One region of the Bradyrhizobium sp. WSM4874 genome, then DNA from elsewhere that is predicted to be linked to it. Evidence: predicted binding sites of a transcription regulator. Region 1 holds the regulator's gene; the other holds the start of a gene.

Region 1 (4,464 bases):
GCGCCGCTGATCGCGGCGAGCCTGGGAATCATCGTGCTGGGACTGTTGCGCACGCCGCTGCGCTGGTCGGGCGCACTGGTGCTGCTGGCTGCGATCCTCTGGGGACTGTCGTCGCGGCAGCCCGACATCCTGATTGCCGGGGATGGCGCGAGCGTCGCCGTGCGGGGCAGGGACGGATATCTACACCTGATCAGGACGAACAAGGACAGCTTTCTGCTCAAGGAATGGCTCGCTGCCGACGCCGATCCGCGCGATGCCGGCAGAGCCTCGCTGGCCGATGGCGTGTCCTGTGACGAATCCGGCTGCGTGACGCCACTGGCCGACGGGAGGCTGGTCGCACTGGCACTGCGCGTCGACGCTCTCGCGGACGATTGCAGTCGGGCCGCGCTGGTGGTGACGACACGTCCCGCGCCGCCCGATTGCGCGGCGATGGTGGTCGATCGGCAGCGGCTCGCCAGCCAGAGCGCGCTGGCGCTGACGCAGCGTGGTGACGGTTTTGTGGTTCAGGCGGTGAGGGCGAGAGGCACGAGCCGCCCCTGGTTACCGGCCGGCGCCGGCGAGGGTGATTTCGACGGCAGCCTTGCGCCTAAGACGACCGCGCCCCGCACCAAGGACGCAACGCCGGCGGAGACCGACTTGCAGGCCGACGATTGATCGGATCGGTTACAAGTACCAGGCCAGCACGGCGTCGAGCCTGGAATTGCCGATGACCGGCAGGGCCACCATCCGGCTCAGTCCGGCTGTGCAGGCTTCGAAACCGGCGACCGAGCCGTCATGCGCGAGCTCATTGTTGAGCGCGGGCATGCCGGTCGCCCAGGCCCCGCCGATGCTGCCTTCGCCTCTGGCAATGGATTTTTCCGCATAGAGCGCGGCAAGGTCGGTCTGCGCGCTGCAATCGCCGGCGCGGAACACCAGTGCCGAGTGGGTCTCGTTCGGGATCCAGATTTCGAAGCGTCGCGCAATCGGCGTGGCCTGCGCGGAGAGGAATGTCAGGACCCAGGTCTGGTCCGTGCCGGTCCGATAGGGCACGCCGACGCCGCAATTGATCCCGACCTTGGCTGCGTCCTCCCAGCGCAGAAAACTCCTGGCGTCGTGCAGGTTCTTGATGATCAGCGGCAGCCCCGCCTTCCAGGTGCGGCCAGGCAGGCCAAAGCCGCGAGGAAATTTAGTGTGGCGGGAGTTGAATTCGAACATGTCGGCGGTGCCATAATAGCCATCGACGAGCCCCATCTCGTGGGAAGCATCTGGGTCGTTGTGCCAAAGCTCGATCGCCCCGACATGCGCTTCGTCGTCGCCGCAGAACAGCACCATGACGGCTTGCAGGAATTCACCCGCAAACACCGGCACCGCGACGCCGCAGGTGAGGCCGGCCGCGAGCGCCTGATCGGTCCGTTTGAAATAGGAGTTGGCGAATTTGGTGAGGATCACGGGGTGGCCCGCGGCCCAGGCCTTGCCCGGAAGTCCCTCGTCATACCCGAAGTGCAGCTCTTCGCTGACGGCCTTGAACGCGGACAGCCCTTCGTCGTAGAGGCCGCCGCCAAACTTCAGCCGCATGCGCGTCCGATCGGGCACCCAGAGTTCAACGACGCGAAGGAAGGTTTTCATCGAGCGTGTCCGCCGTCTCAAGCCCTGACAGCATCGGTCATTTGGCTGCGAAGCGGACGTTCAAACTTCAGGCAGGGCGGCTCAAACTTCGTGCGGCGGAGAGGTGCAAGGGCTTGGTCCATCCGATTGGATTTCGCGGACGCAAGCCACACCATCTCGCCGGCCGCGGCCGGCGATGGCAATTCAATCCTGACCCCCGACCTCGTAGCCGGAGGCGGCTGTGTCAGCCGATCGGCAGGTGCGTGACGGTCGGCGGCCGGTCGGCGACGATCTGCGCCTTGTGCTCGCGCTCGGCCACCGACTGAGTTACCGGCAGTTGCAGCACGGTCGCGCGCTGGCCTTCGACGAGCTGCGTCACCAGCACATATTTGCCGTCCGGGAATTCGATCGCATCATGATGGCGGTCGGGAATGTGCGGATCGATCTTGCCGAACTTGCCCACGCGGGAATTGATGGTGCGCGTCCAGATCCAGCGATTGTCGTAACGGACGTCGTCGGCGAAGGCGAGCTCCGTCCCTGGCAGCAGGCAGACGGCAACAGACGGATCGGCTGCGGAGGCGAAGCCGCGCGTCGAGGTGCCGCGGAAGCTTGTCGTGACGATCGTCTCGCCGACTTCGGCGGGGCGCGACGCGACGGCATGCAGGCTGTAGTCACACATCGGGTGCTCCTCATGCTGGGATAGCTACCCGCGTCTCTTATCGAGGCGCAGGCCTCTATCAGAGTGGAAGCACGAACGCTCTGCTTGGTTGTGGGCAAATCTGCGGCTGGCTTCTGCAAGCCGCGATCACATTATCTTTCCCGAATTCAATAGGAACAAAGCCCGTTGCGATGCATTCGGGAGGCGCATGCGCGAACATTGCCGGCTTGTCTGCAACGGTCGAACTTGATCGCTGGCCGGTGTTTCCTCGAACACTCGAGCCGCGAAGCGGTGCTGTTTGAAGCGGTGCCGTTTCCGTGGGCGTCGCGAGGAGCCAGCGCCGGAGGAGGGGCAGGATAGTCTGTGCAGAACCAGAACGACTATCCAGCCGGAGCGGACGATGATCCGCTCCAATCTCTGACCGGCGATGCCGGTGGAAGCGCGCGAGGCGCCAAGCACTTCCGGTATGAAGCACTTCCGGTATCAGTACTTCCGGTAAAGCCCGATCAGCTTGCCCTGAATCTTCACCCGGTTGGGCGGCAGGATGCGGACCTCATAGGCCGCGTTGGCGGGCTCGAGCGCGATCGAGGCACCGCGACGGCGGAAGCGCTTCAGCGTCGCTTCCTCGTCGTCGATCAGCGCCACCACGATGTCGCCGGTATCGGCGCTCTCGTTGCGCTGGATCAGTGCCATGTCGCCGTCAAGAATGCCGGCCTCGACCATGGAATCGCCGCGCACTTCGAGCGCGTAATGCTCGCCCGAGCCGAGCATGTCAGGCGGTACGCTGATGGTATGGCTGCGGGTCTGCAACGCCTCGATCGGCGTGCCGGCCGCGATGCGGCCCATCACCGGCACCGCGACGGGACGCTCGCCCTCGTCAGCCGACAGGCTGGAGCTCGCACGCACCTTGCCGAGATTGCCCTCGATGACGCTCGGCGTGAAGCCGCGCCGGCTGCCTGCGGCTGCCTGGAGCTCCGGCAGCTTAATGACTTCAATCGCACGGGCGCGGTTGGGCAGGCGTCGGATGAAGCCACGCTCCTCGAGCGCCGTGATCAGGCGATGGATGCCTGACTTCGAGCGCAGGTCGAGCGCATCCTTCATCTCGTCGAAGGAGGGCGGCACGCCGCTTTCCTTCAGACGTTCACTGATGAACCGCAGAAGCTCGTATTGTTTGCGCGTTAACATCTCGACCAAAGTCCCCCGGTTGATGTCGTCCGATTCCGAGACGCTGAATTCGGCAATAAGCCGCTACATGCTCGAAACAAATCATGAACGGACACTATATGTTCGATACATGTTCCGCAACTGCTTAATTTACCGTGAACAGAGCAAAGTTCGCGGAACGCGCGTTGCCGAGGCGCTCAGACGGGGAGCCGCAGCACTTCGCAAGCCGTGCCAGCTTCGGCCTTCGGCGCGAACGGAGCGCGCACGAGAAGTACCTGTGCTGCAGCGAGATTCGCAAGCAGCGAAGAGTCCTGATGATTGACGGGAAGAACGACGCGTGTGCCGTCGTCACGCTCCTCCAGATGCGCGCGCAGATAGTCCTCGCGCTGGTCGTTGGCGCCGACGTCGCGGCCGAGCACGGCGCTTTCACGGCGATGGTGAATCACAGAACGGCCAGACAGGGCGCGAATCAGAGGCACCAGGAACAGGAAAGCGCACACGTAGGACGACACGGGATTGCCCGGCAGGCCGATCACACCCATTGTGCCGAGCCGACCGTGCATCATCGGCTTGCCTGGCCGCATCGCGATTTTCCAGAACGCCATCGCGATGCCTTCGTCCCTCAGTGCCTGCTGGACCAGATCGTGGTCGCCGACCGATGCGCCGCCGGTCGTGATCAGGATGTCGGCGCCGCTCTCGCGGGCGCGGCGGATGCCGGTGGTGGTGGCCTCCAGCGTGTCGGCGGCAATACCGAGGTCGATGGTCTCGGCGCCCTCGCTGCGGGCGAGCGCGTGCAGGGCGTAGCCGTTGGAATAGACGATCTGGCCGTGACCGGGCGTGGTGCCCGGCATCACCAGCTCGTCGCCGGTGGCGAGAATCGCGACCTTCGGACGCCTGAAAACGGCAAGGCGCGGATGGTTCATCCCGGCGGCGAGCGCGAGGTCGCGCTCGGTGAGACGGCTTCCCTTGCGCAGGAGCACGTCGCCCTCGCGGAAATCGACGCCGGCGGGACGGATGTGCCGTCCGGCGATCGCGGCTTCCTTGATCGTGATACGCTT
Region 2 (4,464 bases), on a different contig from region 1:
GCGAGTCGAGGGGTTGGCCTGGCAGGATTCCGATTCCGAACCGGGCCCGTCGTCGACGACGGCGAAGTCGGCAGCGTCCGCGTCCTCGGTGATCTGAACCCGCACCGTGGCGCGCGCGGGATCATCGGTGAAGGCGACATGCATGCCGGCGGTCCAGAACAGCGACGTCAGCTCGACCGAGGTGTCGCCGAGGACGATGCAGGGATGCGAGACCGATCCGATCTCACTGCGCGCGAACACCGCGGCCGCCAACAGGGGAACAACCGAGGCCAGGATCTTGAAACGCAACATGACACGCTACTCGCCGGGCCCTGGGGAAACTCATGGCGGGAACTGATGGGCCTTATGGTTTGCAGAGCGTAAAGGAAACTCGTTACCGCCGGGTTGATGCGCTGGATGATCACGCCAACTGGCGCACATCCTCTGCGAGTGCGCGGTAGGACAGCGCCTCGGCGAGATGCAGCCGGCCGATCCTGTCGGCGCCGTCGAGATCGGCAAGCGTGCGCGCCACCCGCAGCACGCGGTGATAGCCGCGCGCCGACAGCCGCATGGTCTCGGCGGCGTCGCGCAGCAGCTTCTGGCCTTGCGCATCCGGCTTGGCGATCTCCTCCAGCACCGAGGCCGGGGCTTCGGCATTGGTGCGGACCTTCGGCAGGCCGGCATTAGCGTAGCGCGCGAGCTGGATGTCGCGCGCGGCGGCCACGCGCGCGGCGACTTCGGCAGAGCCCTCCGCCGGCGGCGGCAGGATCAAATCGGCCGCGGTCACGGCGGGAACCTCGATGCGCAAATCGATGCGGTCCATCAGCGGCCCCGAGATGCGGGCCTGGTAATCGCCGGTGCAGCGATCGATGCGGCCGCGCTTGCAGGCATAGCCGGGCTCGAACGCATTGCCACAGCGGCACGGATTCATCGCCGCGATCAGCATGAAGCGTGCGGGATAGGTGACGCGGTGATTGGCGCGGGACACCGAGACTTCGCCGTTCTCCAGCGGCTGGCGCAGCGAATCCAGCACGCGCGGATCGAATTCGGGGAGCTCGTCGAGGAACAGCACACCCTGATGCGCGAGCGAGATCTCGCCGGGCCGCGCGCGCATGCCGCCGCCGGTAAGCGCGGCCATGCTGGCGGAATGATGCGGGGAGCGAAACGGCCGCCGCGCCGTCAGCGCGCCGCCCTCGATCTCGCCGGCAACAGAGGCGATCATCGAGACCTCGAGCAACTCGCCCGGTGACAGCGGCGGCAGGATCGAGGGCAGGCGTGCCGCCAGCATCGATTTGCCGGCGCCGGGCGCGCCGATCATGAGCAGGTGATGGCCGCCGGCGGCCGCGATCTCCAGCGCCCGCTTGGCGCTCTCCTGTCCCTTGATGTCGCGCAGGTCGAGCGGCGAGGCTGCGGCTTCGTGCACCTTCGGCACGGGCCGCGACAGCACCTGCGTTCCCTTGAAATGGTTGGCGATCTGGATCAGTGAACTTGCGGCGATGATCTGGATGTCCGGGCTCGCCCACGCCGCTTCCGAGCCGCAAGCCGCCGGACAGATCAGCCCCTCCTCGCGCACGTTGGCGCCGATCGCGGCGGGAAGAACGCCGGCCACGGGCGCAATCGATCCGTCGAGGCCAAGCTCGCCCAGAACGGTGAAGCCGGTCAGCGCATCCGGTGGAATCGCGCCGATCGCCCCCATCAGCCCGAGCGCGATCGGCAGGTCATAATGGCTGCCCTCCTTGGGCAGATCGGCGGGCGCGAGATTGACGGTGATCCGCCGCGCCGGCAGCGCCAGCCCCGAGGCGATCAGCGCCGAGCGGACCCGCTCGCGCGCTTCCGACACCGCCTTGTCCGGGAGCCCTACGATCGCGAAAGCCGGCAGACCCGGCGCGACCTGCACCTGCACGTCGACCGCGCGGGCCTCGATCCCCTCAAAGGCGACGGTAGAAACCCGCTGAACCATGCCCGAACCAGCCTGCCCTTTTGCACAATTAGGGGTAGCAGAGCGGGCCACTTCTGGCAAGAACAATACGGGAACGTGTCGAGGGGGGCCGCAAGACCCTAACCCATCGTAAACACGACGAAGACACTACGCCTCGAATGCAAACTGCTCCGCTCAGCACATTCCAACGAATGTCCGCTACTCCTAGGGCTGCGGGATGGGCCGTGGTCTAACGGGTGAACAATTCAAATGCTTGCAAATCGCCGGAGAAGCGAACGACGGATGTGCACGCGGCTCGCCAAGATTCATTTTGGCGCGGGTTCGCTGCCGCGGGACTGCACGATCACGGATATTTCGGATGGCGGCGTGAAAGTCGTCGCGGAATTTCTGGAAGTGCCGCCGCAATTCACCATCATCTTCGCGCCCGACTATTCCCGCCAGTGCCGCCTGCGCTGGCGCATCGGCTGCGAGTTCGGCGCTGAATTCACCGACTGAGCTACGGAAGCGCCCCGCCTTAACGGGACTTTAGCGTTAATCGGTAAGCATCTCTGATCAGTCGCCGAGTGATCAGAGTATGTCCAAGCGTTTGTCTGTCGCCTCTCCTCCGGCGAGATATCTGTTTTCCGCGCTTCTGATCCTGGCCCTCGGCGGCTGTCAGACTACCGGCATCGAGGACATCACCGGCGCGCTCGGCGGAAAGTCGGACACGGCCGGCAGGGCCGACGCCAAGCCGGAAGCAAAGCCGGACATGGATGCGCTGCGCGAGCGCTATCGCGCCAAGCCTGGCGATCCCAACGTCGCGCTCGAATACGGCAAGGCGTTGCGCCAGACTGGCCAGCGCGCGCAGGCGCTCGCGGTGCTGGAGCAGGCCGTGCTCGCCCATTCCACCAACAAGGCGCTGCTCGCGGGCTATGGCCGCGCGCTCGCCGACAGCGGCAGTTTCCAGCAGGCGTTCGACGTCCTCGGTCGGGCGCATTCGCCCGAGGATCCCGACTGGCATATCCTGTCGGCGCAGGGCGCCGCGCTCGATCAGCTCGGTCGCAACGAGGAGGCCCAGCAATACTACGCCGCCGCGCTGAAGATCGTGCCGGAGGAGCCGTCGGTGCTGTCCAATCTCGGGCTGTCCTACATGCTGCAGAACAATCTGCCGCGAGCAGAGGAAACGATGCGCCGGGCGCACGAGCGCAATCCCGCTGATTCCCGCGTGCGCGCCAATCTCGCGCTCGTGCTGGGACTGCAAGGAAAGCAGGCCGAGGCCGAAACCATGGTGAAGGCGGACCTGCCGCCGGATCAGGCGGCGGCAAAGGTCACGGCGCTGCGGCAGTTGCTGGTGAAGAAGCAGCAGCGGGCCGAGAAGTAACCCGCCCGCGCGCGTGTCAGGACGCCTTGGTCAGGACGCTTTGCGATGCGGGGCTGACGCGCGTCCCGACCTGCCCTTCAGCCTCTTCAGCAGCAGCCCGAGCAGCGAACGCTTCGGCTTCTTCACTTCGCCGCGCCCGGCGAGGCGGTTCGCCATGTTCTGGAACAGCTCGGTGGTGCGGTGGCTCTTGGAGACCTCCGCGATCATCTGGCCGTTGTTGGCCGCGGTCGAGAACAGCTTCGAATCGAACGGGATCACCGCGATTGGCTGGCTCTCCATGGTCTTGGCGAATGCCTTGACCTCGATCTCCGCCCGCTTGGGCATGCCGACCTGGTTGATGCAGTAGAGCGGTGGCCGGTCGTTCGGCCGCGCCGCCTTCAACACGCTCAGCATGTTCCTGGTGTTGCGCAGGTTCGCAAGATCGGGCTCGGCCACGATCACGATGTCGTCCGCGTTGACCAGCGCACGCCGCGTCCAGCCCGACCATTGGTGGGGAACGTCGAGCACGATGCAGGGCGTGGTCATGCGCAGTGTGTCGAATACCGCGTCGAAGGCCTCCGCGCCGAAATCGTAAACGCGGTCAAGGGTGGCGGGCGCAGCAAGGAGGCTGAGACGCTCGGTGCATTTGGAGAGCAGGCGCTCCATCAGGGCCGTGTCCGGCCGATCCTGCGACAGCACCGCATTGGCGATGCCCTGCACCGGGTCCTGGTTGTAGTCGAGACCCGCGGTGCCGAAGGCGAGGTCGAGATCGATCACGACGGAATCGAGCGCGAGGTCGCGGGCGATAGTCCAGGCCACATTGTGCGCGACGGTGGAGGCGCCGACACCGCCCTTGGCGCCGACCACCGCGATGACGCGGCCAGTGATGATGGTTTCGGATGCCGAGAACAGGCTGCAGATCGAGCGGACGACGTCGAGCGTTTCGACCGGTCCCACCACATAGTCGTTGACGCCGCGGCGGACCAACTCGCGATAGGGCGCGGTGTCGCTGGGATTGCCGATCACGACCACACGGGTGCCGGGATCGCAAACGCCGGCGAGATCGTCGAGGCCCTCGAGGATGTCGCGCGTGCCGTCGGATTCGATCACGATGACGTTCGGCGTCGGCATCGTTTCATAGACTTCGATGGCCGCAGCGAGGCCACCGTCCTTGGCGGTGAGATGCGCCTTGGCGAGACGGCGATCC

What was found. The regulator LexA, encoded in region 1, represses DNA repair genes until DNA is damaged. The targets are predictions, from matches to a motif close to TGTTCNNNNTGTGTTCNG.
Region 2: AC0L3P_RS34565 (YifB family Mg chelatase-like AAA ATPase) is a predicted target of LexA. The motif match lies at 1,998-2,015, and genes of this name have one in related genera.

Annotation. Positions count from the first base shown of each region.
Region 1 is NZ_JBVVPR010000002.1:96,862-101,325, forward strand. Features, by position in the region: gene AC0L3P_RS02770 (ComEC/Rec2 family competence protein) at 1-654, shown strand, start outside; gene AC0L3P_RS02775 (GAF domain-containing protein) at 664-1,605, opposite strand; gene AC0L3P_RS02780 (hypothetical protein) at 1,829-2,263, opposite strand; gene lexA (transcriptional repressor LexA) at 2,726-3,427, opposite strand; gene AC0L3P_RS02790 (molybdopterin molybdotransferase MoeA) at 3,604-4,464, opposite strand, start outside.
Region 2 is NZ_JBVVPR010000054.1:28,671-33,134, forward strand. Features, by position in the region: gene AC0L3P_RS34560 (hypothetical protein) at 1-291, opposite strand, end outside; gene AC0L3P_RS34565 (YifB family Mg chelatase-like AAA ATPase) at 401-1,939, opposite strand; gene AC0L3P_RS34570 (PilZ domain-containing protein) at 2,168-2,413, shown strand; gene AC0L3P_RS34575 (tetratricopeptide repeat protein) at 2,493-3,278, shown strand; gene AC0L3P_RS34580 (CpaE/TadZ family protein) at 3,309-4,464, opposite strand, start outside.